Regions from separate parts of the Staphylococcus sp. SA22 genome, predicted to be linked through region 2. Evidence: predicted binding sites of a transcription regulator. Region 2 holds the regulator's gene; the other holds the start of a gene.
The links. Region 2 encodes LexA, which represses DNA repair genes until DNA is damaged. Its sites were predicted from a motif close to CGAACATATGTTCG; they were not measured.

Region 1: the regulator LexA is predicted to act here: its motif matches at 2,249-2,262, upstream of uvrB (excinuclease ABC subunit UvrB).

What each region holds. Positions count from the first base shown of each region.
Region 1 is NZ_JBSZQY010000002.1:165,135-168,575, forward strand. It holds gene uvrA (excinuclease ABC subunit UvrA) at 1-159, opposite strand, end outside; gene uvrB (excinuclease ABC subunit UvrB) at 167-2,152, opposite strand; gene ACXQH5_RS02960 (CsbA family protein) at 2,421-2,657, opposite strand; gene ACXQH5_RS02965 (YfbR-like 5'-deoxynucleotidase) at 2,654-3,304, opposite strand.
Region 2 is NZ_JBSZQY010000001.1:289,116-292,556, reverse strand. It holds gene guaC (GMP reductase) at 1-421, shown strand, start outside; gene ACXQH5_RS01325 (CAP domain-containing protein) at 443-1,459, shown strand; gene lexA (transcriptional repressor LexA) at 1,839-2,462, opposite strand; gene sosA (DNA damage-induced cell division inhibitor SosA) at 2,605-2,838, shown strand; gene ACXQH5_RS01310 (DUF896 domain-containing protein) at 2,974-3,213, shown strand; gene tkt (transketolase) at 3,334-3,441, shown strand, end outside.

The DNA of each region.
Region 1 (3,441 bases), on a different contig from region 2:
TCGTTGTCCTTCAGCATATATAGTATCGAATGCTAATGACGATTTACCTGACCCAGATAAACCTGTCATAACAATTAATTTATTTTTAGGTAGTTCGATATCAATATCTTTCAAGTTATGCGCACGAGCACCTTTTACTACTATGGATGGTTCTTTCATTTACTTGTCACCCTTCTGCTTTTAATTCAAATAACATATCTCTTAATTCTGTAGCTTTCTCGAAATCTAAATCTTTCGCTGCTTGTTTCATTTCTTTTTCTATATTGTCGATTGTCTTTTGACGTTCTTTTTTCGTCATCTTCTTAGGTATCACAGTTTGTGCTTTGTCATTATTTTCGTCATTTTCAACAGTAGCACTAATTAAATCATGTATTTTTTTATTAATTGTTTTAGGTGTAATACCATGTTTTTCATTATGTTTCATCTGTATTTCTCGACGACGTTGTGTCTCATCAATTGCATACTTCATCGAATCAGTCATTTTATCAGCATACATAATGACTTCACCTTTATCGTTACGCGCAGCTCTACCTATTGTTTGAATTAATGAGCGGTTAGAACGTAAAAATCCTTCTTTATCTGCATCTAATATGACAACTAGAGAAACTTCTGGTATATCAATACCCTCTCTTAATAAATTAATACCTACGATAACATCATATGTACCCATTCGTAAGTCTCTAATTATTTCGATTCGTTCTAATGTTTTAATTTCAGAATGTAGATAGTTAACTTTAATGCCTGCTTCTTTCATATATGTGGTTAAATCTTCACTCATCTTTTTAGTGAGTGTTGTAACAAGTACTCTTTCATTACGCTCAACCCTTGTTTGAATTTCACTTAATAAATCGTCAATTTGATTTTCAGTAGGTCTAACCTCAATCTTAGGGTCCAGTAAACCAGTAGGACGAATAATTTGTTCAACCATCTTATCCGTATGTTCAATTTCGTATGGACCAGGCGTTGCAGATACATACACAAGTTGTTTCGTCTTTTCTTCAAATTCTTCAAATTTAAGTGGGCGGTTATCTAACGCACTTGGTAATCTAAATCCATGATCAACTAAAACTTGTTTTCGTGCTCTGTCTCCGTTATACATGCCACGAACTTGCGGTAACGTCACATGTGATTCATCAATCATTATTAACCAATCATCGCCAAAGTAATCCAATAAAGTATATGGTGTCGAACCTAGTGGTCGCAACGTTAAATGTACTGAATAGTTTTCAATTCCTGAACAGAATCCCATTTCTCGCATCATTTCTAAATCATAGTTGGTACGCTGTTCTAACCTTTGCGCTTCTAGTAATTTATTCTCATCTCGTAATTCTTTCAATCGTTCTTCCAATTCTTTTTCAATACGTTCAATCGCAACTTTCAACTTTTCTTCACGTGTTACGAAGTGAGAAGCTGGGAATATCGCAAAATGTTCTCTTTCTTTCAACACTTCACCTGTTAGGTAGTTAACTTCTCGGATACGGTCAATCTCATCGCCGAAAAACTCAACCCTTATACAAAGTTCTTCTTTAGAGGCTGGGAATATTTCAACTACATCACCACGCACTCGAAACGTTCCTCGTTGGAAATCGATGTCATTTCGTGTATATTGCACATCTACAAGTTTTCTAAGTAATTCACTTCTATCCATTTCCATACCAACTCGAACACTTACTACTAAATCTTTATATTCTTCAGGATTACCTAAACCATATATACAACTTACACTAGCAATAATAATTACATCATCGCGTTCAAATAATGCACTTGTAGCAGAATGTCGTAGTTGATCAATTTCATCATTGATTGAGGCATCTTTTTCAATAAAAGTGTCAGTAGACGGTACGTATGCCTCTGGTTGATAATAATCATAGTAACTTACAAAGTATTCCACCCTGTTTTCAGGAAAAAACTCTTTAAACTCACTATATAATTGTCCTGCTAATGTTTTGTTATGCGCGATAATTAACGTTGGTTTCCCAACTTCTTTAATAACATTACTCATCGTAAATGTTTTCCCTGTGCCAGTAGCACCTAATAAAGTTTGATGTCTTTTCCCCGCTTTAATACCTTCCACGATTTCTTTAATTGCTTGCGGTTGGTCACCTTGAGGCTCAAAATCAGAATGTATTTTAAAAGGATAATGTTCAACCATTGTCACATATGCCTCCTCTTTCAACGTTTTATTTATATTTCCGCTCAACTCTTCGCTTTCTCATTACATATTTTAGCAAAGTAGTCACACAAAAAGCAAACGTTTGTTCGTAAAAATGTCGAACAAAGAAAAACAAACATAGTTGTGCTAACTATGCTTGCATTAAATCAAATCGTTTATCTTGTTATTTTTAGTATGTAAATACACATTATATTAATCATCGTTTTGTTTCAACAAATTTGTTTGAAACATTATTTTAAAGTTAATCTTAGCGATCTTCATCTTGATGTTTATGAAATTCGAGTTGATCTATAATTAAATAACCAGCTAATAATGACACTACATCAATAAAAATAATCCACTCGTTATGGAAATACTCTTTATAGATTGAGGCACCGATTAAAATTAATGTCAGAATAGTACCGATCCATTTACTTCTTGTTATTACACTAAACAATACTACCAGGACACATGGAAAGAATGCTGCGCTAAAATACCATATCATTCATTTTCCTCTTTTCTTTTATTTAAAATGTTCATGGTTGTTTCTCTTAATTCTGTTCTAGGTATAAAGTTTTCAGTCAACATTTCTGGAATGATATTATTAATAAAATCTTGTACAGATGCTAAATGGTCAAATTGAATAATTGTTTCTAGACTCATTTCATAAATTTCGAAAAATAATTCTTCGGGATTACGTTTTTGTATTTCTCCAAATGTTTCATAAAGCAAATCAATTTTATCAGCAACTGAAAGTATTTGGCCTTCTAATGAATCATCTTTACCTTCTTGCAGTCGTTGCTTATAAACATCTCTATATTGTAATGGAATTTCTTCTTCAATAAAGGTCTCTACCATTTCTTCTTCAACTTGCGAAAATAATTTTTTTAATTCACTACTCGCATATTTAACAGGTGTTTTTATATCACCAGTAAACACTTCAGCGAAATCATGATTTAATGCTTTTTCATATAAGCTTTTCCAATTAATCTTTCGTCCATGATATTCTTCAACTGTTGCTAGATATTGAGCAATTTTAGTTACTTTAAAGGAGTGTGCTGCAACATTGTGTTCAAAATATTTAAATTTTCCAGGTAATCTTATAAGTCTTTCCATATCTGATAATCTTTTAAAATATTGATGTACACCCATTTCAATTACCTCCTCCATTAATTAATCATAAATTATACTTTCTTTTTACATATCATTCAATTAAATATCATTTAAATATCTTCTTTATATAACTCTGATTAAATGATACCAAAAAATCCTCTCAACCTGTTACTTAA
Region 2 (3,441 bases):
TTGGCAGTTAGCGGCATTAAACATATGTAGTAAAGCAGCTCGTAAACCTTTGATTGCCGATGGTGGTATAAGAACGCATGGCGACATCGCTAAGTCAATTAGATTTGGTGCATCAATGGTCATGATTGGTTCATTATTTGCGGCACACGAAGAATCACCTGGTGAAACTGTAGAACTTGATGGTAAACAGTATAAAGAATATTTTGGTAGTGCATCTGAATTTCAAAAAGGCGAACATAAAAATGTAGAAGGTAAAAAAATGTTTGTAGAACATAAGGGGTCATTAATGGATACCTTAAAAGAAATGCAACAAGATTTACAAAGCTCAATTTCATATGCCGGTGGAAAAGACTTGAAATCATTACGTACTGTAGATTATGTTATTGTTAGAAACTCTATTTTCAACGGTGATAGAGATTAATATTTATAGTAGGTGATGTAAATTAAAAAATTCATAGTAACTGTTGTTGCGTTTTTATCAATTATTATCATTGCGCCAATAACAGAATTTAAACCATTCATTCATTTACAAAATGAAGTAAGACAATATATTGACATTCACATCAATAAAGAAACAATTTCTGCGGAAAATAAATTGGATACGCCGAAGAAACAACAATTTGCCTTTAACAATATACAAATGAACATGTCGAAATCAGATGTTGAGAAAACATTAAATAAACCAAAAAGAGTGACATTTAATGAATATGGTACGAAGTGGTATACGTATTATGATGACGATTACAATAATTTTATAATGATAAGTTACATTAAAGATAAAGTTAATGTGTTATATACAAATCAAAATATCATCACTTCAAAATCAAAAATTAAATACAATACACCGAAATCGGTTGTAAGGCAAAGATTAGGCGAACCAGAAACAGAGATTGTTAAAGGTAGAGTGCGTTACGAACAAAATAATAAAGAATATGATGTTTTCCATAAAAATCACATTTATACGACGGTATTTTATGATAAGCATCGACGTAATAATGTAACAGCTGTTTTACAAGTAAGTGATGCTATGGAAAATAGATTAAAAGAACAATATGGAGCACCTTCGAAATCGCTTGCAGATAGTTTTGAACTACAAAATTTTGATTTAGTTAATGCTGAAAGAAAACAACATCAATTATCTACATTGAAGTATTCTAAACAGAATTCTGAAACTGCTCGTAAGCATAGTAAAGATATGGCCGAAAATCATTATTTTGATCATACAAATTTAAAAGGTCAATCACCATTTGATCGATTGAAAAAAGATGGTATTACATTTAACTCAGCCGGAGAGAATTTAGCATATGGTCAAGTTAGTAGTATCTATGCACATCAAGGATTAATGAATTCTATTGGTCACAGAAAAAATATTTTAAATGATACGTTTAAAATATTAGGTGTTGGTGTTGATTTTAATGATGAAAAACAACCTTTTTGGACAGAAAATTATACTGGTTAATGTTTTTGGTATGAGTTTAAAGGGTAATGTTTGTCTGTAAGGAAGTAGATAAACATGATGACAACAGATAAACCAAAAGATGCGGATATACTTGAACGCGTCAAAGATATACTTAATAAAAAAGAAAGAAAAAAATAATAATGGCTCGCTCCTGTAAATTATTACGGGGGCGAGTTTTAATTTGTGTAACATTTTGCAGGAATCTGTAATTCAAAATTTATATTAAAGAATGAGATTATCTAACAATTCGCAATTTCTGTTTGAACTGAATTTAGATTAGAATAAATAAAACCTCTTGAAAACGAAACTTTTTCAAGAGGTCCAAAATTTATAAAAATGAGGGTTTAACAATTACGATAATATATAACGGTTTAAAATATTACATTTCGCGGTACAAACCAATTACTTTCCCAATTACAGCAACATTGTCGAGGTAAATTGGCTCCATTGTACTATTTTCAGGTTGTAATCGATAACGATTTTTTTCTTTATAGAAGCGTTTGACAGTTGCTTCATCTTCCTCAGTCATAGCAACAATAATGTCTCCATTTTCTGCTATGGTTTGACTGCGAACAATTACTTTGTCTCCGTCTAATATACCAGCCTCAATCATACTGTCGCCTACGACGTTTAATATGAATATGTCGCTATTATGTGTCGATGTTAAGTGTTCAGGTAATGGAAAATACTCTTCAATATTTTCTACTGCGGTAATAGGAACACCTGCTGTGACTTTACCAATAACTGGCACATGAATCGTTTCTTCCATATTAATATTATCATTTGTTTGATCACTTACAATTTCTATAGCACGTGGTTTCGTTGGATCTCTTCTTATATAGCCTTTTTCTTCAAGACGTGAAAGGTGACCATGAACAGTTGAACTGGATGCTAAGCCAACTGCTTCACCAATTTCGCGAACACTAGGCGGATAACCTTTCATTTGAACAACTTGTTTAATATAGTTATATATTTCGCTTTGTCGTTTTGTTAATTCTCTCATATATAGGCACTCCCTAAATTAATTTAAATACAGTATATCATTAATTCACAATCAAAACAAACATTTGTTCGTTAAAATATTGACACAGAACATAAGTTCTGATAAATTACTTGTACAAACAAATGTTCTAGGAGTGAAAATGATGTTTTACAATAAATATAAAAACGTATCAACATATATCATCATATTTTTAGTTTCAAGTGTAGCCTTTGCAATATTCTTGTTAAGTGCGAACGTTAGTGCTCACTCGGAACAAGTGTACGAAATGACTGACCATCAAATTAAGAACAATACGATAAATAAAACATACGAACATAAAGACCCTACAAACAATAGCGAACAAAGAGATGGGAAAGTGTTCGCTTTAATAAATTGATACATTGTCACAACGTTATTTTGCCTATTTTTGCGAAATAGCGTTTTTTATTACTTTTTTGCTGATCTTAAATTTGTTATATTTTGTTAAAGTATTATAATGATTGAATAAACAAATTGAAGGTAGGTTTTTTAATTGAGTAATTCTGATTTGAATATCGAAAGAATTAACGAGTTAGCTAAAAAGAAAAAAGAAGTAGGATTAACTCAAGAAGAAGCAAAGGAGCAAACAGCCTTAAGAAAAGCTTATCTTGAGAGTTTTAGAAAAGGGTTTAAACAACAAATTGAAAATACTAAAGTAATTGATCCAGAAGGTAATGATGTAACACCTGAAAAAATTAAAGAGATACAACAAAAAAGAGATAATAAAAATTAAATCACAAATCTGTAAAGAATTTTCTGACATTATAACTTGAAATAAGTATTTTACTTATCTTTTTATTTTAAAATAAGTTATAATGTATTTGATAAAATTGAAGAAGGGAAGATACACAAGATGTTTAATGAAAAAGATCAATTAGCTGTTGATACGCTACGTGCACTAAGTATCGACACAATCGAAAAAGCGAATTCTGGTCATCCAGGATTACCTATGGGAGCTGCC